One region of the Pelagerythrobacter marinus genome, then DNA from elsewhere that is predicted to be linked to it. Evidence: riboswitches for the same ligand, from Rfam matches in the RefSeq annotation. Region 1 holds a riboswitch; each other region holds the start of a gene.
What was found. A riboswitch is a leader RNA that binds a small molecule or an ion and turns the genes downstream of it on or off. The one in region 1 is predicted to bind cobalamin.

Region 1 (7,592 bases):
CCTTCGCCCGGTCGCGCGGCCTGCCCGGCAGGCGCGGGGCCGGGGGGGAGGGGCGGATTGGCGGCGCGCGTGTCGAGAACGGCCCGGCCCGGCGCGGGCACGTCGCGCGCGGCGGCGAGCGCGGCGCCGGCGGCATCGCCGCGCGGGGCGGCCGCGACCGGCTCGCTCCCGCGATAGGCGGCGGTAAAGGCGGCCGGGCGTCCGGCCGATCCGCGCCAGCGGTAGAACCGGTGCGCGCCGATCACCCCGACGGTGTCGAGGCTCGGCGCCCAGTAGGGGTTGATCCAGATCGTGTGGTAATGGGTCGCCAGGCCGACCGGGGCATAGACGTCGCCCGAAAGCGCCTGCCGCGCGACCCGCAGCGCGCGGTCCCAGGCCGCCTTGACCGGCCTGCGCGCGAGCGAGCCGTCGCAGGTGAAGGTGAACTGGCAGCCGGTGCTGCGCTCGCTGCCCTGAAAAACGACGCCGCACACGCTGTTCGGATAGGTCGGGTGCGCCACGCGGTTGAGCACGACCTGGGCGACGGCTTTCTGCCCGCCCAGGGTCTCGCTCGCCGCCTCGTAATAGACGGCGCTGGCCAGGCAATGCAGCGCGCGGGCGCGGTCGATCGCGCTGCCGCCGCCGATGAAGCTGCGCGCGGCCGGGCCGGCGGTGCGCGCCGCGGCCAGTTCGGCCGCCTCGCCATCGCCGGTGCCGGTGGGGTCGAACACCGCGGCGAGGTCGTCGCGCGCCGACGGCACGACGCGCGGGCTGTCTTCGAGGAAGTAGAACGCCGAACCGGGGAACGAATGGCCGGCGCGTTCGAACGGCATCGGGCGGACGGTTTCTGCCGGCGCGGGCTGGGCCGCGGGCTGGCCGAACGCGTGCCAGTCGTCCGGCGCGGCCATCGCCGGCACGCCCAGCGCCGCGGCGACCGCGAGGATGCGCCGCCCGCGATGCCGCCCGGCCGGGCCGCCGCGCAGCAGGCGCGACCAGGCGCTCGCCGGCTTGCGGCGGGTGCGATCGGTCCTGGCCGGGCCGTGGTGCAAGCTGCGTCCTTTCGGTTGTCCGCCGCCGGGTGCGGGCGCGCCCCGGGCGCGTAGCAGCGCAAATGATGAACTGCGAACGCGCCGTCTCCCCCGTCCCTTGGCGGGACAGGTCGCAAGCGGCGGTTAAGCGGCGTGGCTAGCGAGAGGTTAACGCGCGCCCCGCTTGCCCGGGCCCGACGGCGCGGCTAAGGGCCGCCGCACGTCACGGGTTGTCCGCCCGCCCGCAAGGCGGCGGACCGAAGAGGGAAGGGGGTAGAAGCCCCCGCTGCCCCCGCAACTGTGACCGGGGAGTGCCCGTTCGGCAAGCCACTGGGGAACCGGGCCACCGGCAAACCGGGAAGGCGAAGCGCGGCGCGTCGATCCGGGAGCCAGGAGACCTGCCCGCCGACGGTCGTTCGTGCTGCCGGGCGGGGTGTACCGGAAGCAAGCGGAAGGGGCATGCGCCCCCGTTCCGTCATGGGCGACATTCGTTCGTGACAGGAGTATCCCATGCGTAACCACTTGATTTTCGGCACCAGCATCCTTGCGCTCTCCGCGCCTCTCGCAGCGCAGGACGCAGCCGACCCCTATGGCCAGTTCCGGCCCGAAGAGACCGAGATCACCGTCACCGCCACCGGCACCCGGATCGAGGTGGAGGACACCGGCCAGCCGGTCACCGTGATCGGCCGGGACGAGATCGAAAGCGTCCAGGGCGCCGACCTGACCCGCGTGCTGGAGCGCGTTCCCGGCCTGTCGTTCAGCCGCAACGGCGGCCCCGGCGCGGTGACCGGCGTGCGCCTGCGCGGGGCGGAGGGCGAGCAGCTCCTCGTCATCGTCGACGGGGTGCGCGTGTCCGACCCGGCGGCGCCCGGCGGCGGGTTCGATTTCGGCAACCTGCTCGCCACCAACCTCGGCAAGGTCGAGGTCCTGCGCGGGTCGAACTCCACGATCTGGGGCTCGGACGCGATCGGCGGGGTCCTGGTCGCCAGCACGCGCAGCGAAACCGGGCTGGAGGCGAGCGCCGAGTACGGATCGCGCGATACGCTGACCGGCGCGGTTTCCGGCGGCGTCGGCGGCACGGCCGGGTTCCTCGGCGGATCGGCCAGCTATTACCGCACCGACGGCTTCTCCCAGGCGGCCAGCGGCACCGAGCCCGACGGCTTCGAGCAATGGGCCGTCAACGGCCACGGGCGGCTCTACCTCACCCCCGGGTTCGAGGTCTTCGCACGCGGCCGCTGGGCCGAGGGCGACCTCGATCTCGACGGTTTCCCGCCGCCCGATTACGCGCTGGCCGACACCGAGGATACGCAGCACACGCGCCAGTACTCGGCATCGGCCGGCGCGGTCTACGACGCGGGGCCGCTGTTCGTCAGCGCCGCCTATTCCTTCGCCGATACCGAGCGCGCGAACCGCAGCGAGGGTGTGGACGATCCGACTTTCGCCAGCGACGGCCATTCGGACCGGGTCGAGCTGCGCGGCGAATGGCGCCCGATCGGGCCGCTGCTGGTCAATTTCGGGGCGGAGAACGAGTGGAGCGACTATCGCACGCTGACCGACGACGCGCGGCACAGCACGCGGATCTTCGGCGCCTATGCCCAGCTCGGGATCGAGATGGGGCCGCTTTCGGCCCATGCCGGCGCCCGGCTCGACGATCACGCCCGCTTCGGCAGCGAGACGAGCTTCGGCGCGGACGTCAGCTATGCCCTGGCCGGCGACCTGCGCCTGCGCGCGAGCGTGGGCGAAGGGTTCAAGGCGCCGACGCTCTACCAGCTCTATTCCGATTACGGGAACGAGGCGCTCCAGCCCGAACGCAGCACCAGCTACGACATCGGCCTGGTCCACGGCGACCGGTCGCTGTCGGGCACGCGCTTCTACGGCGCGGTCACCGCGTTCCGCCGCGATGCGCGCAACCAGATCGAGTTCGCCAGCTGCTGGCAGAACCCGGCCCCGCTCTGCGCCGATCGCCCGTTCGGCTTCTACGACAATATCGGCCGCGTCCGGGCCGAGGGGATCGAGGTCGAACTGGGTGCGCGCCCGTCCGATCGCTGGGTGACCCGCGCGGTCTATGCCTGGGTCGATACCGAGAACCGCACCGCCGGTTCGGCGAACGAGGGCAATGTCCTCGCCCGCCGTCCGCGCCACACGCTGACGCTGTCGGCCGACTGGGAAAGCCGGCTGGCCGGGCTCACGCTCGGCGGCGACGTGCGGCTGGTGAGCGATTCGTTCGACAATGCCAGCAACCTGACGCCGCTGGACGGCTATGCCCTCGCGGGCCTGCGCGCGGCGCTGCCTTTCGGCGAGCGGTTCGAGCTGTTCGGCCGGGTCGAGAACCTGTTCGACACCGAATACCAGACGGCGGCTGGCTATGCGACGGCGGGCCGCAGCGCCTACGTCGGCGCGCGCGCGCGGTTCTGATCCGCCGCAAAGTCTGAAGCACGAAAAAGCGCCCGGCCTCGCGGTGAGGCCGGGCGCTTTTCTGTTTCGCTCTCTCTCCGTCTCGCGTCATGCTGAACTCGTTTCAGCATCCATCGCGCCTTCATGGGCCGAGTCCCGACGGGGCGGAATGGACCCCGAAACGAGTTCAGGGTGACGGGGGGCGGCGCCGCGGGCCGCCCCTCAGGAGCGCTTACGCCCTCAGTCCTCGGTCGTTTCGGGCGGCAGCGGGCCGTCCGAAGTGGTCGGTTCGGCTTCCGCCTCGCCGCCCAGCAACCCGCGAGCCTCGAGCATCGGCGTCACGTCGGGCTGTCGCCCGGCGAAATTCTCGAACATCTCGAAATAGTCCATCGTCCCGCCGCGGCTGAGCACGGTCTTGCGATAGTGATCGCCGTTCGCGCGCGTCAGCCCGCCGTTGTCGAGGAACCACTGCCGGCTGTCGCGGTCGAGCATCTCGGTCCAGAGGTAGGAATAGTACCCCGCGCTGTAACCGGCCGGGCTGGAGAAGATGTGGTTGAAATAGGTCGAGCGATAGCGCGGCGGCACCAGGTCCACTTCCAGCCCCAGTTCCTCCAGCGCGCTGCGTTCGAAGGCATCGACTTCTTCCGGCGTGTCGATCGCCGCCGCTTCCTCGGCGCTCAGCGCGTGCCACTTCATGTCGAGCAGCGCGGCCTCGACCACTTCGCCGAAATCGTATCCCTGGTTGAACTTGGCCGCGGCCTCGATCTTCTCGACCAGCTCGGCCGGGATCGTCTCGCCCGTTTCGTAGTGCTTGGCATAGTTGCGCAGGACCTCGGGATAGGTCGCCCACAGCTCGTTCACCTGGCTCGGGTACTCGACGAAATCGCGCGCGGTCGCCGTGCCCGAGAGGCTGGCGTATTTCTGGTCGGCGAAGAAACCGTGCAGCGCGTGGCCGAACTCGTGGAACAGCGTGTTGACGTTGTCGAAGCTGACCAGCTGCGGTTCGCCGTCGGCGGCCTTGGGGATGTTGAGCACGTTGTAGATCACCGGCTTGGTGCCGTAGAGGTGGCTCTGGTCCACGAAGTTGCTCATCCACGCGCCGCCGCGCTTGCTCGGCCGCTGGAAGGGATCGAAATAGAAGATCCCCAGCTCGCTGCCATCGGCATCGAACACGGTATAGGTCGTCACGTCGGGGTGGTAGACTGGCAGGTCGGTGCGCTGTTCGAACGACAGGCCGTAGAGCTTGTTCGCGGCGTAGAACACGCCGTTTTCGAGCACGCTGGTCAGTTCGAAATAGGGCTTAACCGCGTTCTCGTCGATGTCGTACTTCGCCTTGCGGACTTTCTCGGCATAGCGATACCAGTCCCACGGGCGCACGTCGAAATCGCCGCCTTCGGCCCGGATCTGCTCGTTCAGCAGGGCCGCCTCGCGCCGCTGGGTCGCGGCGAGGGCGGGGACCATCTGCTCCATGAAATCGAGCGCGGTCTTCGGGTTCTTGGCCATGCGGTCGTACATGACGTAGCTCGCCCAGTCGGGCTGGCCGAACAGGGCCGCCTTCTGCGCGCGCAAGCCGGCGATTTCGGCCAGCAGGGTGCGCGTGTCGTTCTCGCCGCCGCGGTCCGCGCGGTGATAGCTGTTCATGAACAAGGCCTCGCGCGTGGCGCGGTCTTCCAGCTCGGGCAGGAGCGGCTGCTGCGTCGTGTTCTGCAGCGCGATCACGTACTTGCCATCCAGCCCGCGCTCGGTCGCCAGCTTGGCGGCAGCCTCGATATCGGCATCGGACAGGCCGGCGAGCTGGGCCCTGCTGTCCACCACCAGCGCGCCGTCCACCGTCGCCTGGCGCACTTTCTGCGAAAACTCGGTGGTCAGTTCGGACAGGCGCGAATTGATCGCCTTCACCTGTTCCTTCTGCGCCGGGTCGAGCAGGGCGCCGGCATGGACCATCTGGTCGTAGGTTTCTTCCAGCAGCTTGGCGTCTTCCGGCGTCATCGTCATCGCCGCGCGGTTGTCGTACACCGCCTTGACCCGCTGGAACAGCACCGGATCGAGCGTGATCGCGTCCGAATGCTGCGACAGCTTGGGGCCGATCTCGGCCTGGACCGCGTCGAGCGTGTCGTTGGTGTTCGCGCCGGTCAGCGCGTAGAACACCGTCGCCACCCGGCCGAGCATCCGGCCCGAGGTTTCGAGCGCGACGATCGTGTTCTCGAACGTCGGCGGCTCGGGGTTGTTCTTGATCGCCTCGATCTCGGCGCTGTGGATCGCCATCGCCTGTTCGAAGGCGGGCTTGTAATCGCTATCGTCGATCTGCGTGAAATCGGGCGCGTGGAACGGCAGGCTGCTCGGGCGCGCGAAATAGCCGGTCGCCTCGGGAATCGCGCTCTCGGCAGCGGCAGTATCGGCGGAATTCACGGCGCCCTCCTCAATCGTGGAGCACCCGGCGAGTGCGAATGCGATGGCGGTGGTGGCCAGGATATGGGCCTTCATGGTCTCTCCAATCGTGTGTCGGGCCGGGCGCGGGGCACCGGGCAGGACAGGTTTGCTGCTGCGCGTTGAACCGGAGATCGGGGGCGAATGCAAGGACTTGCCGACGAACGGCAGGCGCCGCGTCAGCCGAGGGGGAAATCCTCCAGCCGTGCGTAGTCCGATCCGCCCGCCGTCAGCCGGCTTTCATAGAGCGCGAAGCATTCGACGGGCCAGGGTCCGGTGGCCAGCAGGGCATTGTCGGCCAGCCAGCCGCCGATCGGCCCGCTGGAGGCATTGAGCCGGGCAAGCGTGACGTGGGGCACGAACTTGCGCGTTTCCGGCGCCAGGCCGGCCGCGCGGCAGGCGCGTTCGACCCGCCGCTGGAGAATGGCGAGCGGCTCGCTCGGGGCGACGGCCGCCCAGACCGCGTGCGGCCGCCCCTTGCGCGCGAAATGCCCGACCCCGCGGATCGCGAGTTCGAAGGCCGGCGCCCGCACCGCGGACAGCGCGGCGACGAGATCCTCGGCCACCGGCGGATCGATCTCGCCGGCGAAACGCAGGGTGAGATGCAACTGCTCCTCCCCCTGCCAGCGCGCGCCCTCGATCCCGTCCATCGCGTCCAGCAACCGGTCGCACACCGTTTCGGGCAGGGGCAGGGCAACGAACAGGCGATGCATGCGCCCCGCCTAACAGAACCCGCGCCGCGCGTGGACCCCGTTGGGGCGGCACGCGTTGCATCACCGGCGACAGGCCCCACATCCAGCGCCGCCCCGCCGCGATCGCGGCTCCCGGGGGCGGGCGGTCCGCGCCCGTTGCCCCACTTGACCCGGGCGAACAATTCAGGAACACGGCTTCGCATGGCACTTACCCAGATTTCCGTCCGCGGCGCGCGCGAGCATAACCTCAAGGGCATCGATATCGATCTGCCGCGCGACAGCCTGATCGTGATCACCGGCCTTTCCGGCTCGGGCAAGTCGAGCCTCGCCTTCGACACGATCTACGCCGAGGGGCAGCGGCGCTACGTCGAATCGCTCAGCGCCTATGCGCGCCAGTTCCTCGAGATGATGCAGAAGCCCGATGTCGAGCATATCGACGGGCTCTCACCCGCGATCTCGATCGAGCAGAAGACCACCAGCCGCAACCCACGCTCGACCGTCGCCACCGTTACCGAGATCTACGACTACATGCGCCTGCTGTGGGCGCGCGTGGGCGTGCCCTATTCGCCCGCCACCGGGCTGCCGATCGAGGCGCAGACCGTCTCCAACATGGTGGACCGGGTCATGGGCCTGCCCGAAGGCACGCGGCTCTACCTGCTCGCGCCGGTGGTGCGCGGGCGCAAGGGCGAATATCGCAAGGAACTGGCCGAATGGCAGAAGGCGGGCTTCACCCGCGTGCGGATCGACGGCGAACTCTACGCGATCGAGGAAGCGCCCGCGCTCGACAAGAAGTTCAAGCACGACATCGAGGTGGTGGTCGACCGGCTGGCGGTGAAGGAGGGGCTGGAAACCCGCCTCGCCGAGAGCTTCGAAACCGCGCTCAAGCTCGCCGATGGCCTCGCCTATGTCGATCTCGCCGATGGCGCGGTGCCCGGGCGCGAGGGCGAGGGGAACACCGCCGGCGGCGCGATGAAGGGCGCCGGCATCCCCGCCAACCGCATCGTCTTCTCCGAGAAATTCTCCTGCCCGGTCAGCGGTTTCACGCTCGAGGAGGTCGAACCGCGGCTGTTCT
Region 2 (7,592 bases), 790 kb from region 1:
CTGACCCGCAGCGAGCGCCGCTCGCCGGCCACGGTCGCTGTCACGATCCGCTCTATCGGAGCGTCGTGCTCGGCCGACTGCAGGGCCACCTGCGCCGCGGAAAGACCGTCCACCTGCTCGACCAGTTCGAGCTGCCGATCGACCGCGTCGGCGGCATTGGCCGCGCCGACCGCCTCGACATAGGCGCCGTTGACCAGCCGCAGCCGGGCGTCGGTGCCGCGGAACCACATCGGCATCGGCGCGGCCTCGATCAGGCCGACGAGCGCGGCGAAATCGCCCTGCGCCCGCGCCGCCTCCTCGCGCAGGCGGGCCAGTTCGCTTTCGCTCTCGCTGAAATCGAACACCCAGATCAGCGCCGCCCCGCCGGGCGAGACCTGCGGGTCGGCCAGCGCGCCACGCAGGGCCAGGCTACGCTGCGATCCCGGCGGGGTCAGGGCCATGCGGAACGGTGCGGCGGTCTTCTGCGCGCGGCGAACGTGCCGGGTCAGGTCTTCCAGCTGATCGCGCGAGAGGCCCTCGCCCCCGCTGCCCGACAGTTCGCTGAGATAGGCCGGCAGGCGGTCGAGGCCGAACCAGCCGGCCAGCCGTTCGGACGCCTCGATCCGCATGTCGGCACGGACCAGCAGCGGGATCGCCGGCGCCTCGTCGATCATCCGGGCGAGCCTGCGGGCCGCCTTGCGGCTCGTTTCCGCCGCCCGCGCCTTGGCCGCCGCCGCGATCATCAGCCATGCGGCGCCGGCAGTCCATGCTGCCAGCAGCAGCCCGATCAGCGCCAGCGCGGTGGGGGAAAGGTCCATGCCGGTCAGCTATGCGGCAAGCGCCCGCGATGCAACGCCAATCCTGCCGCGCTCGCCCCGGGTGCTCCCGGCCGCCCCGGCGGGCGGCCCGGCGGCAGGGGCCGGGCGAATGCCCGCCGCTCGCCGCCGGGCGCCAGCGCGCGTCAGTAGCGGTAGTGCTCGGGCTTGAACGGCCCTTCCTGCGGGACGCCGATATAGTCGGCCTGCTTCTGGCTCAGCCTGGTCAGCGTGACGCCGAGCTTCTCCAGGTGCAACGCGGCGACTTTCTCGTCCAGGTGCTTGGGCAGGACGTAGACCTCGTTGCGGTATTCGTCCGACTTGGTGAACAGCTCGATCTGGGCCAGCGTCTGGTTGGTGAAGCTGGAGCTCATCACGAAGCTCGGGTGGCCGGTGGCGCAGCCGAGGTTGACGAGGCGGCCCTTGGCGAGGACCAGGATCGACTTGCCATCGGGGAAGGTCACCAGGTCGGTGCCCGGCTTGATTTCCTTCCAGGTGTAGTTGTCGAGCGCGGAAATCTGGATCTCGCTGTCGAAGTGGCCGATGTTGCACACGATCGCCATGTGCTTCATCGCCTTCATGTGCTCGGCCGTGATCACGTCCTCGTTGCCGGTCGCGGTCACGAAGATGTCGCAGCGGCCGACCGCTTCTTCCATCGTCACGACTTCGAACCCGTCCATCGCCGCCTGGAGCGCGCAGATCGGGTCGATCTCGGTCACCATCACCCGCGCGCCGCCGTCGCGCAGCGAAGCGGCCGAGCCCTTGCCCACGTCGCCGTAGCCCGCCACGCAGGCGACCTTGCCCGCCAGCATGACGTCGGTCGCCCGGCGGATCGCGTCGACCAGCGATTCCTTGCAGCCATAGAGATTGTCGAACTTCGACTTCGTGACGCTGTCGTTCACGTTGATCGCCGGGAACGGCAGCTTGCCCTGCTTGGCGATCTGGTACAGCCGCATGACGCCGGTGGTCGTTTCTTCGGAAACGCCCTTGATCGCCTGGACCGACTTGGTGAGATAGCCCGGCCTGGCCTTGACGAAAGCCTTGAGCGCGCGCTGCATCTCGATCTCTTCGGCGTTCTGCGGCGCGGGCATTTCCTCGCCCGCCTCGATCCGCGCGCCCCAGAGCGCGAACATCGTCGCATCGCCGCCGTCGTCGAGGATCATGTTGGCCGTGCAGTCGGGATCGTCCTCGCTCGACCAGTCGAAGATCTTGCCGACGTAGTCCCAGTAATCGGCCAGGCTTTCGCCCTTCACCGCGAAGACCGGCACGCCGTTGGCCGCCATCGCCGCGGCGGCGTGATCCTGCGTCGAGAAGATGTTGCAGGTCGCCCAGCGGACCTCGGCGCCCAGCGCGGTCAGCGTTTCGATCAGCACCGCGGTCTGGATCGTCATGTGCAGCGAGCCGGTGATGCGCGCGCCCTTCAGCGGCTGCGCCTCGCCATATTCCTCGCGCAGGGCCATCAGGCCGGGCATCTCGGTTTCGGCGATCGCGATCTCGTCGCGGCCGTAATCGGCGAGGCTGATGTCCTTGACGATGTAATCCTGCTTGGCGTCGGCCACGGAATTCTCCTGAAATCTGCTGTCTGGCGGCGCGCAGGGCGCGCCCGTTTTCCTGCCCGCGGATGTAGCGACGGCCCTGTCGCGAAGCAAATATAAAGCGATCTTTATATCCTTTGCCGTTGCCGCGCGCACCGCAGGCTCTATATCGGCACGCGAACGGACGGGACGACGAAAGGATATTGCGAGATGACGATTTCGGTTGGCGACAGGATTCCCGATGTGACGCTGGTGAAGGCGACCGACGAGGGTCCCGAGAAAGTCCAGGCGGGCGAATACTTCAAGGGCAAGAAAGTTGCGCTGTTCTCGGTGCCGGGCGCGTTCACCCCGACCTGCTCGGCGCGCCACCTGCCCGGCTATGTCGAAAAGGCCGGCGACCTGAAGGCCAAGGGCATCGACGAGATCGCCTGCACCGCGGTCAACGACGCCTTCGTCATGGGCGCCTGGAACAACCAGGCCGGTTCGTCGGACGTGACCATGCTGGCCGACGGTAACGGCGAGTTCGCCCAGGCCACCGGGCTGACGATGGACGGCAGCGGTTTCGGCCTCGGCCAGCGGGGTCAGCGCTATTCGATGATCGTCGAAGACGGCGTGGTGAAGGAACTCAACGTCGAACAGCCGGGCGATTTCTCGGTCTCGAGCGCGGAGCACATGCTCGGCCAGCTCTGACCGCAACGGGGGACGGGCCGGCCGTGGCGCCGGCCCGATCCGAACCGAAACACGCGCCCAGGTTCCCCGGCCGCGCGCCGGGGCGAAGACGGGAAGCCGGTCCGAATCCGGCGCTGCCCCCGCAACTGTAGGCGGAGAGCGACGGCCGACGAAGCGCCACCGGGCCCACCCCGGGAAGGCCAGGCCGATCGCGACGACCCGCAAGCCAGGAGACCTGCCCGGGCGCTGCAAACGAACCACCGGCGGGGTGTCCGGTCGGGTCGCTGGCAGCCGGAGCGCCCGCCCGCGCGGCCGGCTGCACGTGCCCGGTCGACGCATTGCCGCCATGTGAAGGAGGCGACGACGATGACACCCGGGCAGATCACGCCAGCACAACCGGCCGCCCAACCCGGCCCGCCCGTGCGCCTGGTGGACATGGTGTTTCCCGGCGACACCAACCATCACGGCACGCTGTTCGGCGGGGTCGCCCTGGCGCACATGGACAAGGTCGCCTTCCTCGCCGCTTCGCGTCATGGCCGGGCGCCGTTCGTCACCGCGGCATCGGAGAAGATCGACTTCGCCGCGCCCGCGCACGAAGGCGACATGGTCGAGGTGACCGGGCGCGTCGTGCGGGTCGGGGCGTCCTCGCTCGACGTCGAGGTGGAGCTCGTGGCCGAAGCGCCGGTCAGCGGCGAACGGCGGCTGTGCACGCGCGGACGGTTCGCGATGGTCGCGCGCAAGGGGCCGGACACGCGCCTTCCCCTGCCCCCGCTCGCCGCGCCCCCCGGGGCGCACGGCGACGCGAAAGAGGACGTGGATGGCCATGGCGGGGCGCCGCTGCGCATCCTCGACATGGTCTTCCCGGGGCAGACCAACCATTACGGCACGCTCTATGGCGGCGACGCGCTGCGGATGATGGGCAAGGCGGCCTTCATCGCCGCCACCCGCCACGTGCGCCAGGTGCTCGTCATGGCCTCCTCCGACCGGATCGATTTCGTCGCACCGATCGTCGAAGGCGACATCGTGGAACTGGTGGCGCGGGTGAAGATGACCGGGCGCAGCTCGGTCCGCGTGGCGGTGGAACTGTGGTCGGAAGGCGTGCTGACGGGCGAACGCCGGTGCGCGGCGAGCGCGCTGTTCACCCTCGTCAGCGTGAACCGCGAAGGCCGCCCGCTGCCGTTCAGTATCCCATCAGCTTGAGCACTTCCTCGCGGCTGCGCGGGTCGTCGAGGAACGTGCCCATCATGCGGCTGGTGGTCATCGTCACCCCGGGGGTGCGAACGCCGCGCGCGGTCATGCAGCTGTGGCTCGCCTCGATCACGACCGCCACGCCCTGGGGCTGGAGATGTTCCCAGATGCAGTCGGCCACTTCGGCGGTCAGCCGTTCCTGCACCTGGAGCCGGCGCGCGAACCCGTGGAGGACGCGGGCGAGCTTCGAGATGCCGACCACGCGGTCGGTCGGCAGGTAGGCGATCGCCGCCTTGCCGATGATCGGCGCCATGTGGTGTTCGCAGTGGCTCTGGAAGGGGATGTCCTTGAGCAGGACGATCTCGTTGTATCCGCCCACTTCCTCGAACACGCGGCTGAGGTGGATCGCGGGATCTTCGGCATAGCCGAGGCAATACTCCTTCCACGCGCGGGCGACCCGGCTCGGCGTGTCGAGCAGCCCCTCGCGCTCCGGGTCGTCGCCGGCCCAGCGGATCAGCGTGCGAATCGCCTCCTGCACCTCGTCGGGAACGGGGGGCTTGCCCCGCGATACGTCTTCGTCCGGCCCGACCAGGCTGCTCATAATCCGATCCTCTTTCGTGTCCGTTTCGCGCGGCGCGCGGCGCGCCGCAGCATGCTCCCCTTGCGGAAAAGTCCGCCCTTGGCAAACGGCTCGAACATCTCGTCCGGCCGTTCGGGGTCGAGCATGCCCGATTCGGCCAGGGTATCTTCCACCCCGTTGAGGTCCGGCACGTCGTAGGCGCGCAGCGAACGGTCTTCCCCCTGGCCGTGCTCGGCGATCAGGCGGTGCATCGACGGGTCGCGCTCCAGCAGGCGGGCGACCTCCTCCGCCTCGAGCCCGCAATGCTCGCCCAGCAGCGAATGGCGCAGCGCGGCGATCGCGGGGCCGACGTGGCCGTTGGCCGGCCGCTGGCAATCGATGAAGACGTCGCATTCGCTGTCGAGCCCCATCGATCGGTTGTTGAAGTTGGCCGAGCCGATCCGCAGGATCTCGTCGTCGATGATCGTCACCTTGGCGTGGACGTAGATCGGCGTGTCGCCGGTATGGGGCACGTAGATGCGGAAACGGTCCTTGTGGTCGAACTCCGCCAGGCATTCGATCATCCGCACCCGGGCGTGGTCCATCGCCTGCTGTTCCAGCCAGCCCTCGGCCGTCTTGGGCTGGACCATCACGATTTCGGGCGGGTCGTCTTCGCTCAGCCGCTCTCCGATCGCCTCGGCGATGCGGCGCGAGGTGAAATACTGGTTCTCGCTGTAGATGAACCGGCGCGCGCGGGCGATCTGCGCGAGCAGGAGTTCCTCGATCTCGCACACCCGTTCCAGCCCGTCGTAGCGGGCGCGGGTGCGGGCAATGCCCAGCTCGACGTCCTCGAACTGGACCGCGAGGGCATCGGGCCACAGGCTTTCGCCGGGTATCGGCACCTGGTCGAGGTTCTCGCCCCCGGCCCGCTCCCACCGTTCGCGGCTGAGGATGCCCAGGACCCGGGCGGCTTCCCCCTCGAACATCATCGTCGCGTCGTGCCACGGGCCATAGCGCCTGCCGTGCGGCCGGCGGCGGCGGCGATCGCGCTCGAGGTGATCGCGCGTGTCCCACCGGTCCTGCGTCATGTCGATGCCGCCGCACACGGCCAGCTTGTCGTCGATCACGGCGATCTTCTGGTGGTGCGAACAGCCGACCGGGTGGTGGGTATCGAACTTGAAGGTGATCCCCTTGTGCGCGGCCATCCGCGCCAGGTCCACGAGCATGTATCCGCGCGCGAAAAACTGGAACAGGCCAAGGCTCCATTTCAGCACCCGGATTTCCAGCCCGTCGCGATGGCGGGCGAGCCACATCAGGAAACTGCCCAGGCGGCGGGGATAGTTGCGGCGCAGGATGCGGTGAAACCACCTGCGGCCCAGGGCCAGGTGGATGCGGGTGTCGAAATCCCAACCGACCAGGAAGATGCGGTGGCGCGCCTTCAGCATCGCCTGCTGCATCAGCGCGAAATAATCGGCCGCGTCGACGATCACGCTCGCCCGGTCGGCATGGGCATAGCGCCAGACGCCGGGCTCCTCCGGCTCGTCGTCGAACTCCGGTTCGGCCGCCTCCGTTTCCCGTGCTGTCACCCCGCCCCCGACGCTTTATTCCTTGGCGTCTTCCAGCTTCTCCGGCGTGACTTCGGCATCGGCCTTCTCCTCGCGCTTGCGGCGTTCGAACACCGATTCCATGTGTTCCTCGTCCTCCCGGGTAAGGTGATCCTCGAAATCGGGGAAGTGGTCTTCCTCTTCCTCGTCGATGTGATGGCGATAGCGGTGCTCGAGTTCCTTGAACTTGGACAGCCAGGCGCCGGAGGACATGTCGGTGGCCGCTAGGTCGTTCAGCATCTCGTCGATCTCGTGATGCTCGGCCACCGAATGGCGCGTTTCGTCGGTCGTGTCGGGCTTGCGCAGCATTGTCGAATAGAGCGCCTGCTCCTCGGCCGCGGCGTGGCTCTTCAGCTCCTTGGTCAGCTCGGTGAAGAGCCGCCGGCGTTCCTCGCTCTCGCCTTCGGTTTCGAGCAGCCGGTCGAGCAGCTCGCGGTGGCGATCGTGATCCTGTTTCAGTCGCGCGAAGATTGCCTCGGCGGCCATGGGCGGTTTCCTCCTGTTGCCTGCCGGATGGAATGGGCGAACCGGTGCTTTGTTCCGCGCGCGCCCGGGGGTGACTATCGCGCCGCTCCGCCCCATATGCGGCGCATGGAGCGATTTCGCGAGCCGCCCTCCGCTGCGGAGATGGAACGCATGGCCGGCGCCGTCGTCGCGGGCCTGCCGGAGGAATTCCGCGAGCCGATGCGCGCGGTCGTGGTGCGGGTGGAGGAGTTTGCCACCCGCGAACAGCTCGATTCGGTCGGCATTCGCAGCAAGTGGGACCTGACCGGCCTCTACGAAGGCCGCCCGCTGGACGAACAGTCGATCTGGGACCCGGGCGACCTGCCCCCGGTCATCAGCCTGTTCCGCCAGCCGCTGGTGCGCGAATGGCGCGAGACCGGGGTCGATTTCGGCGACCTCGTGCGCCACGTCGTGATCCACGAGGCCGGCCACCACTTCGGCTTTTCCGACGAGGAAATGCACTGGCTGGAAGAAAACGCGGGCGACGCGCATGGTCGGCCCGGGACGGAAGGCGAAGGGGCCTAACCTTCGCCGGCCAGCTGGCTGCGAATGTGGTCGAGCACCGGGCCGTAGATCGGGTCGTCGAATTCCACCCCCACCGTCTGCCCCTGCGACCAGCGGACGACCGCGGTGATCGGGCCGATCGGGCCGATACGGATGGAAATGCGCGTGCCGGCCGTCAGCGATCCGAACTTGTCGTAGAAACGACAGCCGTGCTCGGACAGGTCGAGCACGCGGA
Region 3 (5,445 bases), 1.6 Mb from region 1:
ACCGAGATCGGCGAGTGTCTTCGGCAATTGATATCCGCAGGGCATAGCGACGATCAGCTCGGGATCGGCGGCGATCAAGTCGTCCCATTCCAGCCACGGGGAATGTTCACCGGCTCGCGCGAATAACGGACGACCGCCGGCCGCCTCGATCAGTTCGGGCACCCAGTTTCCTGCCGCCATCAGCGGATCGATCCATTCGATCGCGGCGACGCTTGGACGATCTATCCTCCGCCCTCGGTTTTCGGCCAGCCCTGCCATGCGCCGTCTCAAGCCGTCGACCACCGAAGATGTCCGCTCGGACAATCCCGCCGCTTCGGCGACCTTGGCGAAATCGCCCCACACATCCTCCAGCGTGTCGGGCGCCAGCGAGAGCAGGACCGGTGCGGTTCCGGTCCACTCGCTCAGTGCCTCCTCCAGATCGGCAGGGGTAACCGCGCAGACCGCGCATTGCGACTGCGTCAGGATGAGGTCGGGCCGCAGGTCGCGCAGCAGCGCGGTGTCGACCTCGTATACCGACAGACCCTGCCGCACGATTCCCTGAACCCGGTCGTCGATCTGGCACGACGTCAATCCCTTCTCCAGCTTGGTGGACGTGACGACCGGCAACCCCTTTACGGATGGCGGATAGTCGCATTCGTGAGAGCGACCTACGAGGTTCTGTCCCAACCCGAGCGCGACGGCGATCTCGGTCGCGCTCGGCAGGAGAGACACTATCCGCGGATGCGCCATGTCAGGCGAGCCGCAGCCGCGGCGTGGGTCCGAAGAGTTTTGGAGCGGTGCTGGTAAGGATCCAGTAGGCGCCCGAAAGTCCTGCGAACCACAGTGCATCGTTCGCGAAGATCTGCCCCACGATCGGCATCGCGAAGGTCTCGGTTCCGCCTACGACCAAAGTGAGCCCGAAGAGCGCAGCCTCGTAGACGAAGAATCCGATCAGAAAGGCACTCAGCGTCCGAAACGAACTCAGCTCGTCACGTTCGCCCATGACGGCGGCACCTGCAAGCATTGCCAGAACCGATGCGATGCCGAGCGCACCGCCCCAAGCGAACGCATAACCCGTATGCGGGTAGCCGAGAACGGTGAACCCCAGCACCTGGTTGGTCGCCCAGATCGCGAGGATCGTCGCCAGCGCGAGCGAGCGGTGCATGGTCGCGGCGGTCACGATCGCCAGAGCCACGAACGGCATCATGCAGGCGGCGGCCAGCGATCCGCCCACGGTCGCCAAGGCGAGTGTGACAGGCCATGCGAACCTAGCAGCCTCCGACTGCGCCGTGATTTCATCCGTCATCGAAATTCTCCCTAGAAGCGTGCGCGCGCGCCGACGGCGAACGAGCGTCCCGGCGTCGCGAAGCTGAAGACATCCTCGTAGTCGGCGGCCGTCAGGTTCTCGACCCGGCCGAACAGCTCGACATTATCCATGACCCTCACGTCGGCGGCGACGTTCAGCAGCAGGTAGTCGTCCAGTTGCACGCGAACCGGCACGAAGGAGGGATCGATGAAGGCGCTGTCGATCGTCTCGCCATTGTAGCGCGCGACGAGCGTGACCCCTCCCGCATCCCCGGGAACGCGCCAGTCGACGGCCAGACTGGCGGTATGCGAGGGCCGACGTACCTCGCGCGTGCCATTCTCGCGGGAACGCAGATAGGTGTAGGCTCCATTGACGCGCCAGGCCTCGCCCAAGCGCGCCTCGCCGGACACTTCGACACCGTTTCTTTCAGAGACGGTGTCGCGATTGCTGGGGCTGGCGACGAAGTTCGGGGGCGGAAAGGAAGTGAAGATCTCGTCGTCCAGTTCGCTTTCGAAATAGGTGACCCCAATCGAAGCGCGCTCACCGAACAGCGATTGGTCTATCCCGATCTCCCATCCGCTCGACTTCTCGGGCCTCAAGTCGGGATTGCCTATAAAGCGACCGTCGACGAAACCGTAGAGTTCGTAGAACGAGGGGTTCTTCACCCCCGATCCTGCTGCCCCGCGCACCCGCGTAGCCGCAGCGATCCGATAGCTCGCCTGAAGTCTGTAGGTCGTCGTATCGGCGAACTGGTCGTTCCAGTCCCTGCGAATCGAGGCGGACGCGCTCGCCCGGTCTCCCAGATCGATCGCATACTGGCCGACGAGGCCGATATTGTCGATCTGCCGACGACCGGTAAATGCGAAGCCGGTCGGATCGGTGTTACGGAACCGTTCGCGTTCGACGTCGAGAGCCGCCGTGACCCGGTGTGTGAGACCGCCAGCTTCGATACGCAACGTCGTATCGTAGGACCCTTTCAGCCTCTGCCCTTCACTGCCGTAGCTGCGTCCAGTCGAAGCGAAACCGTCGCGCCGGGTGTCCGCGATCTGTGCCGACAGCGCATGGGTCCAACGATCGTCGAGCAGGTCCACCTCGCCCCGCACCAGCGCGTAGACAGCCTCGTTCTGGAAACGGTTGCCGGGGCTATCGACCTGGAATCCGAACGTCGGGCTTGCCGGATCGGAATCGCTGTCGTTGAATTCGGCATCGGTGCGTGCGTAGCGCAATACGCCGGTAAGGCGTGCATCGGACGTAGGCGCGAACGTCGTCTTGAGAGACACCGCACCGCTGTCGTTCGCAAGGTCGCGCGTGCCGCCGCGGGCGCCTGGCGTGCCATCGGTGGTGTTGAGCGTGGCGGACAGCGCATAGTCGAGATCGCCGCTATATCCGGCGATCCGGGCAGCACCGTTCAGCGTGCCGAACGAACCGGCTTCGATACGCGCGGCCGCCCCGGGAGCATCGCGGCCGCCGAGCGTGATGTACTGGATGACGCCGCCGATCGCGTCCGATCCGTAGATCGCGCTCTGCTGCCCGCGCAGCACCTCGATCCGCGCCGCCTCGTCGGCGATGAGCGTTCCGAAATCGAATTCGCCAGCGTAGGGGTCGGACACCTCGATCCCATCGATCAGGACGAGCGTATGATTGGCTTCGGCCCCTCGCAGCCGGATCTGCGTCTGGCCGGGAACCCGCCCGACCGCGACACCCGGGACGTCGCGCAGCACGTCGGACACCTCGCGCACTTGCCGCCGATCGAGGACCTGCTGGTCGAGGATCGTGACCGATCCGCCAACCTGATCGATCGGCACGGGATCGGTCGCGCGGTTCCCGGTAACGACGATCGAGGTCGTGGAGGTTTCAGGATCGGCATCGGGATCGATCGTTTGCGCGAGCGCCGGACTTGTCAGGAATGCGGAAGACAGAAGCAATAAATGAACGTATTTCATAGACACGAATTTCCAGGGCGCCAGGCGACTTGGCCGGAGCGTCCGCGCAAACGCGGTCGACGAGACTGCCAGGGGACGGACGCGTGCATCCCCCGGCGGTCCTGCCGATGCGGCTCCAACCGCTACTCGTCGCCCAGACGAAATTCGTTTCGCGCCCGGCCAATCCCATGAGCCCGGCAAGAGCGACACGCACCGGTCGGTCTCCTGGCTCACGGGTCACTGCACGCGACATACCTTCCCAGACGGACATCGCCGCCCAGTGGTCGTGGAGCGAACCCCACTCATGTCACGCGCTCGCCGCTTACAGTTGCAGGGACAGCCGCAGAATTGGCCCGGCAAGACCTCACTGCGTTCCCGTTACCGGCACGCACTATCGGCGAGCGATTTCGCCGACGCTGGACGCTCTAGACTTCACCCGAATGTTCGGCAAGCATGAGCTTGCATAGTCGAGCGACCAATCAGCGCGCTCACTCGGGAGCTTGAAGAACGGATGGCTGGAAGAACTATCGGTGCTGTAACGGCGGACTTAAGTTGGTAATGTTGCCCGGACCAAAGTGGGAAACGCCATTGGAGGCCAGAACCTGGCTCATCGAACAGCGCCGCGTATTGAAGTGGTCCCATAAGGACGTGGAGAAAGCCTTTTTTTCATGCGCGGTCAAAAGTGATCTTTATATTGGACCCGGCGGAGGCAGCAGATTTGATCGGGCTACGGAAAAGCGCGTGGCTCGATTCGAACGGGAAGGCGACGCTATCCCGGATTGGATGTTCTGGATGCCTCTTGTCGTTCAGCACGCGCAGGTCGCGTATGAAGATCGCTGGGACTGGGAACGCGAGAACATCCCGCAACACAGCGATGTCAGGCGCGAGCGCGAAGAAGAGGAGTATTACGCTCGGCTGTTCGAGCTCAACGATCAGGAGATCGCTCTCTTGTCTCGCTTTCGAGAAATGGACCGCGACGAGCGCGAGGTTCTCGGGGCGATGCTTGAACCACAAACCTTTTGCAAAATCAGAGCTTCACTGGCGCGAAACTCCAACGGCTCGAAACTCTAAGCGGGCCATTCGCTTCAAGGTAGTTTCGAGCAGCCGGCGCACGGCGATCAGTCTGTGTCATCCGGCCAATCGTCATAGCTGTCCGGCAGATGGCTCAGATCCTCAGGCGGGGTCATGAACTCTTCTCGCTCCATCTTCGTCATCATGTCGGTCCGGATGCTCTTCTGCAACTGCTCGTCCCAATCGGGAATTGCAGAAATGCGCACCAGCATCACTTCGACTTCACCGTTATCATAAATCTCGAACGTCCGCGTCTTCGCAAGTTCGACATAATTGCCGAGATCCTGCGCGAGCTCGTCGACCGAGATGCGAAAACATGCATGTGGTTTCATGGGATCAGAACCTTTCGATTGCTTACAACAATCCCGCCGACCGCTGAGCCGTGTGGGCGATGCGGTCGGGCAGGCAAAAAGGTTCGTGAGCGTGATAGCCAATCGGGCGCGGAATGGAAGCCCCGCTCGCAGCTTTCGATGAAAGCGCGCTCTTCTAGCGTTCGAGCTGACGCATCAGATACCCCGCGCCTGCCGGCGTGACATTCACAGCGATCGCGAGCTTGTTGCGTGTCAGCGAAGGCAGTGCGACCCGCAGCTCGGCCGCTTCGGCGAGCCGACTGCGCCTGGTCCGCTGGAAACGCGTGCGCAGATCGCCCACATCCCGCTCCATCCGACAAAGCGACCGATAGGCGGCGGGAGCTTGTTCGGCGATGCAGTCCGCGACCGCCGCGGTCCATTCCTTCGCCGAACCGCACAGGAACTTCTGTCGCGGTACCAGCGAGGGAAGCGTATGCGCCGACAGTCCTGACCGCCGCAACATGGCCGGGACCATGAGGTAGGCGAGCCAGGCCTTGGGATGGTCGTGGTTGAAAGCGATCTCACGGCCGTCCGGTAGCCAAGCGACCAGGCGGGTGTGATCGGCGGACCTGTCGATCAGTCGACCCATCTCCGCCATGCGTGCGCCGATCGAGGCGAGCGTAGGTTCGAGGTCGGGTTCTTCCGCCATCCGTCGCAGCGCCCGCCACAGCGGGCCGTAGTGCACGAGATCGGCATTCGCCCAGATCGCCGCTTCGCGCTCCGGATCGATCAGTGAACCAAGCAGACGGCGGACTTGGCGGGCGTGCGGACCTCGGTCCGGTTCGAGACTCTCGAGGAAGTAATGGACGATCGCGAC
Region 4 (7,592 bases), 1.4 Mb from region 1:
CGCTGGACGAGGAATGCCGCGGCCTGCTCGACGCGGTGGCGCGGCTCAACGCGGTCAACCGCAAGATCCGCAACCTGATCGCCGCCAATGTCGAGGCGCGCCTCGGCGCGCTGGCCGGACGGATCAGCCTTTACGGATCGGGCCGGCCGATGGTCGCGCGCGAGGCGCCCTACACCGCCTGACCGCCGCACGGCGGGCCGCCCAGGCGGGCCTGCGCCCTTTTTGGCACACCTCTTGCTTGAGACCCGGCGAGTTCAACCACGCCGGGGGCAGTCTTGCCAGAGGTCACATCAGTTCAGCGCAGCGCGGCATCGGGCGACGCCGTCCAGGCGTCGATCGCCCGCGCTTCTGCCGCGACCGGGGTCGATTTCGACTACCTGCTCGCGCAGGCGAAGATCGAATCCAACCTCGAACCCCAGGCCCGCGCCCGCACCTCGAGCGCATCGGGCCTCTACCAGTTCATATCCTCCACCTGGCTCGAGACGCTTGATCGCCACGGCCGCACGCACGGGCTGGACTGGGCCGAGGCGGCGATCACGCGCAGCGGCGGCCGGGCGACGGTCGGCGATGCGGGCCTGCGTTCGCAGATCATGGCCCTGCGCTTCGATCCCGAGGTCGCCTCGCTGATGGCGGCCGAGCTTGCGCGCGACAACGCGGGCGAGCTGCGCGGCTTCCTGGGGCGCGAGCCCGACCATGCCGAGCTATACCTCGCGCACTTCCTCGGTGCCGGCGGCGCCAAGAGCTTCCTCGGCGCGCTGCAGGACAACCCGCTGACGCCGGCGGCATCGCTGTTTCCCAAGGCGGCCGAAGCCAACGGGGCGATCTTCTACAAGGGCGGCCGCGCGCGTTCGGTGGCCGACGTGATGGACCTCGTGCGCGGCAAGGTCGAACGGGCCAAGGCCGGCGACGGGATCGCGCCCGGCATCGCCCCGGCGGCCGGTGCGGCCCTGCCCGCGCCCCTGCCCGCGACCCCGGCGGCGGCCTTCACCCAGGCCCGGCGCAGCTTCGCGGGCGAGCCCGCGGATGGCGGCCGCCCGGCGCCGCGCCCCTCGATGGCAGAGACCCTGCAGGCGACGTTCGGCGGGTCCGGCGCGCTCGGCGGCCGGGCCGCCCGGCAGGTCAATGAAGCCTACGGCAAGTTCAGGGCGTTCGGGCTGTGACCTGGCGGACCTTCCTCGCGCCCTCGATGGCGCTGCCGGTCGGCATTCTCGCGGTCATCGTGCTGATGGTCGTGCCGATCCCGCCGGCCATGCTGGACCTGTTCTTCGTCCTCAACATCGCGCTCTCGGTCGCGGTGCTGATGGCGGCGATGAACGCGGAAAAGCCGCTCGATTTCTCCTCTTTCCCCTCGGTCCTCCTGTTCGCGACGCTGATGCGCCTGGCGCTCAACGTCGCCTCGACCCGCGTCGTGCTGATGAACGGGCACGAGGGCGAAGCCGCGGCGGGCAAGGTGATCGAAGCTTTCGGCGCCTTCCTGATCGGCGGCAACTTCGCGGTCGGCCTGTTCGTCTTCATGATCCTGATGATCATCAACCTGGTCGTCGTGACCAAGGGGGCGGGCCGCGTCTCCGAAGTCTCGGCCCGTTTCACGCTCGATGCCCTGCCCGGCAAGCAGATGGCGATCGACGCCGACCTCGCCGCCGGCCTGATGACCGCCGACGAGGCCAAGGCCCGCCGGCGCGAGATCGCGACCGAGGCCGATTTCTACGGCTCGATGGACGGTGCCAGCAAGTTCGTGAAGGGCGACGCGATCGCCGCACTGCTGATCCTGCTGGTCAACATCATCGCCGGCTTCGTTCTGGGCATGGCGACCCACGGCCTGACCGCGGGCGAAGCGGGCCAGGTCTATGTCACCCTGGCCGTCGGCGACGCGCTGGTGGCGTCGATCCCGGCGCTGCTGCTGTCGATCGCCGCGGCGGTCATCGTCACCCGCGTCGCGGATTCGCGCGACCTGACCGGGCAGATCGGCGGCCAGCTGGCGGAGCCGGGTATCTGGCTGCCGGTCGGCTGCATCCTGGCCGCGATGGGCATGATCCCGGCCATGCCGCAAACCGTCTTCCTGCCGCTCGCGGCGGGGGCCTTCGCGCTCTGGCGAATGCTCAGCAAGCGCAAGAAGTTCGTGCCCGCCGAAGAGCCGGAGCCTGCCCCCGATCCCACCCGCATCGCGATCGGCGACGTGTCGGAACAGGCGCTGGTGACGGTCGAGCTCGGCTTCGGGCTGGTCCACCTGGCCGACGAGAAGCGCGGCGCGCCGCTCGTCGCCCGGTTGACCGGGCTGCGGCGCCAGCTGTGCCAGGCTTTCGGCTTCGTCGTCCCGCAATTCCGCATCAAGGACAGTTTCGACCTCGCGCCCGATGCCTACCGCGTCACGCTGGGCGGGGCGCCGCTCGGCACCGGCAAGCTCAAGGCCGACCGGATGCTGGCGATCGACACCGGCGAGGCCGGCCGCCTGGCCGAAATCCCGGGCGAGGCGACGCTGGACCCGAGCTTCGGCTGCCCGGCGATCTGGATCGAGCCGGCGGCGCGCGATCTCGCGGTTGCCGAAGGCTACCTGGTGGTCGATGCCGAAAGCGTCGTGGCGACCCACGTCAACCAGCTGCTTTCCGCCCGGCCGCAGGAGCTGCTCGGCCCCGACCAGGTGCGCGAGCTGCTCGACATGGTCCGCGAACGCAACGCGCAGCTGGTCGAAACGATCACCCCGCAGCCGCTGTCGCTGGCCGCGATCACCCGCCTGCTGCGCGCGCTCCTGGCCGACGGGATCACGCTGGCCCACCCGATACCGGTACTGTCCAGCCTGTCGCAGGCGGCGCAGCAGACCACCGACCACGAAAGGCTGGTCGACATGCTGCGCGCCGACCTCGGCCCGATGCTGGTCGGCAGCCTCTGCCCGCCCGACCAGCGCCTGCCGGTCATCACCCTGGCCGCCCAGCTGGAGGAAATGGTCGTCGGCGGAATGCAGGACCCGGCCAGCGGCGCAATCGTGATCGAGCCGGACCTGGCCCGGTCGATCGGCGAACGGATCGCCGCAATCATGGCCGAGCGGCCCCATGGCGCGGGCGCGCCGGCGCTGATCGTGCAGCCGCGCGCGCGCCGCCCGCTCGCCGGCCTGCTGCGCCTGCGCGCGCCGGGCTGCACGGTCCTGTCGATCAACGAATTGCCCGTCTCCCAGCCGATCGAGGTGATCGCGGTTGTCGGGGGCGAGGACGATGGCGCCGCGCAGGCCCCGCCCGCGCAGCCTGGCGCCCAGGCCCCGGCCCAGGCCGCCGCAGAGGCCGGCCCGCAGGACGCCGCACAGCCGGGGCCGGGCGCAGGGCCCGCAGCGGGCATGGAGATGAAAACGGAGGCGATGGCCGCATGAAGCTCGATCATACCCAGTTCGCCGCGGCGGAAGCCTATCGCGGCAACGTCGGCGACCGGGTGACCCGGTTCCTGCCGATGGTCCGCAAGCTCGCCTGGCACCTGTCGGGCAGCGGCGGCCCGACGATCGACGTGGACGACCTGATGCAGGCCGGCCTGGTGGCCCTGACCGAGTGCGCGCAGAAGCACGATTCGCCCAGCGACGACGGTTTCGCCGCCTATGCCAAGCTGCGCGTGCGCGGGGCGATGGTCGATCTCCTGCGCAGCGCCTCCCCCGACTCGCGCGGGGCGCGCAGCCGCCGGCGGCAGCTCGAGACAACGCGGGCGAAACTGCGCCGCTCGCTCGACCGTGAACCCTCGGCCGCCGAGCTGGCCGAAGCGCTGGAGATGCCGGTGAAGGAATTCCTGCAGTACGAACGCGATCTTGCCGAGACGCGGCTTGCCTCGCTCGACGAATGCTACAGCGAGACCGACGCCGCCTTCGCCTCGGCCGAGCCGGACGCGGAGCGGCAGGTCCTGCAACAGGAAGACCGCGAAAGCCTGGTCGCCGCGCTGTCGGCGCTGGGCGAGCGGCACCAGCTGGTCATCCAGCTCTACTTCGTCGAGGAACTGAACCTGTCGGAAATCGCCGCCGTGCTGGATGTCAGCGTGCCGCGGGTCCACCAGCTCAAGGCCGCCGCGCTGGCGAGGATGCGCAAGGCGATGGAAGCGGCGTAGAGGCCCACCTTCGCGGCCGGGGAAAGATTGACAAGCCCGCGCCGCCGCCGCACTGGTCGGAGCGACGGTTCCGCGCGCGCCCAGGCACGCGCGGCGAAGAGGGAAGCCGGTGCAAGGCCGGCGCTGTGCCCGCAACTGTAAGCGGGGAGCCCCGGGCCACCGCGTCACTGGCCGCCCGCGCTTTCATGCGGGCGCGGCCGGGAAGACGGCCCAGGGCGCCGATCCGCGAGCCAGGAGACCTGCCGTCGCGTCGTTCGTCCGGGGGAGCCGGGTCAGCTCCAGCCGACGGGAAACCGCGTTTCCCGCAGCAGCGACAGCCACCGGCCGGGTTCCCGGCGCCGGGCCCTGCCCGGCGGGCCATGACTGTCCAGGGCCGCGCGGGGGACCGGAATCCCCCTGCCGGGCCACCGCCGGGGAAGTGCAGCCCATGCCATGGATGTCGCGCATCGCCTGCCGCGCCCGGCGCGCCGCGCGGGCGCTGGCCGTGCTGCCCGCGATCGTTCTGGCGGCCTGCGCGGGGCCCCCGGCGCAGGTAGAGCGCCCGTCCGGGCCGCCGCAACGGATCGTCAGCCTCGATTACTGCGCCGACCAGTACGTGCTGCGTTTCGCCGAGCGCGGCGCGATCGCGGCGCTTTCCCCCGATGCGGCCAAGCCCTTTTCCTACATGCGCGCGCAGGCCCGCGGCCTGCCCACGGCGCGCCCGCGCGCGGCGGACATTGCCGCGCTGCGGCCCGATCTGGTCGTGCGCTCCTACGGCGGGGGGGCGGACGTCGTGCCGTTCCTCGCCGATCTCGGCATCCCGGTGGTGCAGATCGGCTTCCCGCAGACCCTGGCCGAGGTGCGCGCGGAAGTGGTCCGCCTGGCCGATGCCCTCGGCGCGCCCGAAGAAGGGCGACGGGTCGCGGCAGCGATGGATCGCCGCCTTGCCGCCCTGCCCCCGCCCGCCGCCGGGCGCGCGCCGGCCGCGCTCTACATGACGCCGGGCGGCGTGACCTCGGGCGAAGGAACGCTGGTTCACGAGGTCCTGCGCGCAGCGGGGCTGGCGAACTTCCAGGACCGGCCGGGGTGGAACGCCCTCCCCCTCGAACGGCTCGCCTACCAGCGGCCCGACGTGATCGCGGCCGCTTTCTACGACGGCGCGACGGGGCAGACCGACCGCTGGAGCGCGGCGCGCCACCCGGTGGCCCGCGCGCAGCTGGCCGAACGCCCGGTCGTCGCGCTCGAAGGCGCCTGGACCAGCTGCGGCGGCTGGTTTCTCGTCGATGCGATCGAGGCGCTCGCCCGGGCCCGAACCGGGGTGAGCGAAGGGGCCACGCGGTGAAGGCGCGCACGAACATTGCCCTCGGCGCCCTCCTTGCCGGGGGGATTTTCCTCGCGCTCCTCCTCGGCTCGGTCGCCCTCGCGCCAGGCGCGGTGCTGGGCGCGCTTGCCCTGGGCGGGGAAGCCGGCGACGTGCTCGTCGTCTGGCAGATCCGCCTGCCGCGCGCGCTGGCGGCGGCCATGGTCGGCGCGGCGCTGGGGATGAGCGGCGCTGCGCTGCAGGGGCTGCTGCGCAATCCGCTGGCCGAACCGGGCATTCTCGGCGTCTCGGCCACGGCCGCGCTGTTCGCCACTTTCGTGCTGTTCTTCGGCCTCGCCGGCACGGGGCCGCTTGTCCTGCCGCTGGCCGCAGTGGCCGGCGCGCTCGCCGCGACCGTCCTGGTCGGCATTGCCGCGCTGCGCGCGCGATCGGCGGTCACGCTGATCCTCGTCGGGATCGGCCTGTCCAGCTTCTCCGCCGCGCTGATGGCGCTGCTGATGAACCTCGCGCCCAATCCCTTCACCCTGGCCGACATGATCAACTGGACCCTGGGCACCGTGGCCAATCGCAGCTTCGCCGATCTCGCCCATGCCGCGCCTTTCTTCGTCCTCGGCGTCGGAGTGCTCCTTGCCAGCCGGCGCGGGCTCGCGGCGCTGACGCTGGGCGAGGAAGCGGCCGAGGGGATCGGCCTCGACCTGCGGCGGCAACGGCTCGCGGTGATCCTGGGCGCGGGGCTGGCGACCGGGGCCGCGGTCTCGCTGGCCGGCGCGATCGGCTTCGTCGGGATCGTCGCGCCGCACCTGGTCCGCCCGCTGGTCGGCCACGACCCGGCCCGCCTGCTCGTGCCGTCGGCCCTGCTCGGCGCGCTGGTGCTCGTCCTCGCCGACATCGGGGTGCGACTCCTGCCGACCGATGCCGAGCTGCGGCTGGGCGTGGTCGCCGCGCTCGTCGGCGCGCCGGTCTTCGCCTGGATCGCGGCGCGCGGGGGACTGTCGCGATGAGCGTGCTGGAGGCGCGAGGCCTGTCGTTCGAGGCGGGCGGGCGGCGGCTGGTCGCGGAGGCGAGCTTTCGCCTCGCGCCCGGCACGCTGACGATGCTGATCGGGCCCAACGGCTCGGGCAAGTCCAGCTTGCTGCGGCTTGCCCTCGGCCTGCTGCCGCCAAGCGCGGGAAGCGCGACGATCGACGGGGCCGAGGTGCGCAGCCTCTCCCCCGCCGCGCGCGCCCGCAAGGTCGCCTACCTGCCCCAGACGCGCCCGCTGGCCTGGCCGGTCCCGGTGCGCGACGTGATCGCTCTCGGCCGCTTTGCCCACGGCGTCGCCCCCGGGCGGCTGGCGGCCGACGACGCCCGCGCGGTGGCGCGCGCGATCGCCGCCTGCCGCCTGGCGGGGCTGGAGGACCGCGCCGCCGATACCCTGTCGGGGGGCGAGCTGGCCCGCGTCCACCTCGCCCGCGCGCTCGCGGCCGAGGCACCCCTGCTGGTCGCGGACGAGCCGGTCGCGGCGCTCGATCCGCTCTACCAGCACGAGGTCGCGGCGCTTTTCGCCCGGGCCGCCCGCGCGGGGCACGGGGTGCTGACCGTGATGCACGATCTGGCGCTGGCTGCCCGCTATGCCGACCGCCTGCTGTGGATGAAGGACGGCGCGATCGTGGCCGACGGCACGGTGGAGGACACGATGAGCCCGGCGCGCCTGGCGGATGTGTTCGGGGTCGCCGCCCGGATCGATCGAAGCGCCGACGGCCTGGCGCTGGCCGTCACCGGCCCGGCCTGACCTGCGAAAGCCGCGCGGCGGCGGCGGCAACGATCGCGCGCCGCTCCCGCTCCGAAGCGGCCGCCCAGCGCCCGATCTCGTCCAGCGTGCGCCCGCCCCCCTCGCACAGCGCCCCGTCCGCCGAAACGCGGCAGACATTGCGGCAGGGGGAAGGAACCGGATCGACCATGGCCCGCCCCTGCGCCATCCGGCCTGCCGATGGCAATAGCCCGGCAGGCGATCGCCTCGGCGACAGGGGCGCGCTGGACGGCCCGCTGCCCTGCCGCGCGTCAGAACGTCTTGCGCAGCGAAAGCGTAACCTGGCGGCCCAGCGGATCAACCTGGTAGCGGGCGAAACCGGGCGCGGGACTGCCGCCGGACAGGGTGACCCGGCGATAGGTGTCGAACAGGTTCTCGACATCCAGCGACAGGCGCAGGTCGCGCAAGGCGCCGCCCGGTCCGCCTGCA

Region 2: linked by a shared signal. The riboswitch ahead of T8T98_RS09010 (acyl-CoA thioesterase) and the one ahead of T8T98_RS05075 (TonB-dependent receptor plug domain-containing protein) in region 1 are both predicted to bind cobalamin.
Region 3: linked by a shared signal. The riboswitch ahead of T8T98_RS12900 (TonB-dependent receptor plug domain-containing protein) and the one ahead of T8T98_RS05075 (TonB-dependent receptor plug domain-containing protein) in region 1 are both predicted to bind cobalamin.
Region 4: linked by a shared signal. The riboswitch ahead of T8T98_RS12295 (ABC transporter substrate-binding protein) and the one ahead of T8T98_RS05075 (TonB-dependent receptor plug domain-containing protein) in region 1 are both predicted to bind cobalamin.

What each region holds. Positions count from the first base shown of each region.
Region 1 is NZ_CP139719.1:1,059,979-1,067,570, forward strand. Features, by position in the region: gene T8T98_RS05070 (cell wall hydrolase) at 1-1,028, opposite strand, end outside; cobalamin riboswitch at 1,218-1,427, shown strand; gene T8T98_RS05075 (TonB-dependent receptor plug domain-containing protein) at 1,518-3,422, shown strand; gene T8T98_RS05080 (M3 family metallopeptidase) at 3,642-5,885, opposite strand; gene thpR (RNA 2',3'-cyclic phosphodiesterase) at 6,008-6,541, opposite strand; gene uvrA (excinuclease ABC subunit UvrA) at 6,722-7,592, shown strand, end outside.
Region 2 is NZ_CP139719.1:1,851,297-1,858,888, forward strand. Features, by position in the region: gene T8T98_RS08995 (sensor histidine kinase) at 1-797, opposite strand, end outside; gene ahcY (adenosylhomocysteinase) at 941-2,353, opposite strand; gene T8T98_RS09005 (peroxiredoxin) at 2,540-3,019, shown strand; cobalamin riboswitch at 3,062-3,255, shown strand; gene T8T98_RS09010 (acyl-CoA thioesterase) at 3,365-4,198, shown strand; gene folE (GTP cyclohydrolase I FolE) at 4,179-4,787, opposite strand; gene T8T98_RS09020 (phospholipase D-like domain-containing protein) at 4,784-6,331, opposite strand; gene T8T98_RS09025 (hemerythrin domain-containing protein) at 6,347-6,835, opposite strand; gene T8T98_RS09030 (metallopeptidase family protein) at 6,986-7,378, shown strand; gene T8T98_RS09035 (PilZ domain-containing protein) at 7,375-7,592, opposite strand, start outside.
Region 3 is NZ_CP139719.1:2,623,841-2,629,285, forward strand. Features, by position in the region: gene T8T98_RS12890 (cobalamin-binding protein) at 1-729, opposite strand, end outside; gene T8T98_RS12895 (hypothetical protein) at 731-1,285, opposite strand; gene T8T98_RS12900 (TonB-dependent receptor plug domain-containing protein) at 1,297-3,441, opposite strand; cobalamin riboswitch at 3,406-3,637, opposite strand; gene T8T98_RS12905 (hypothetical protein) at 3,796-4,278, shown strand; gene T8T98_RS12910 (hypothetical protein) at 4,326-4,610, opposite strand; gene T8T98_RS12915 (hypothetical protein) at 4,765-5,445, opposite strand, start outside.
Region 4 is NZ_CP139719.1:2,494,693-2,502,284, forward strand. Features, by position in the region: gene T8T98_RS12275 (hypothetical protein) at 1-182, shown strand, start outside; gene T8T98_RS12280 (lysozyme family protein) at 276-1,160, shown strand; gene T8T98_RS12285 (flagellar biosynthesis protein FlhA) at 1,187-3,358, shown strand; gene T8T98_RS12290 (sigma-70 family RNA polymerase sigma factor) at 3,355-4,074, shown strand; cobalamin riboswitch at 4,123-4,335, shown strand; gene T8T98_RS12295 (ABC transporter substrate-binding protein) at 4,502-5,395, shown strand; gene T8T98_RS12300 (FecCD family ABC transporter permease) at 5,392-6,375, shown strand; gene T8T98_RS12305 (ABC transporter ATP-binding protein) at 6,372-7,145, shown strand; gene T8T98_RS12310 (DUF1289 domain-containing protein) at 7,129-7,332, opposite strand; gene T8T98_RS12315 (TonB-dependent receptor) at 7,415-7,592, opposite strand, start outside.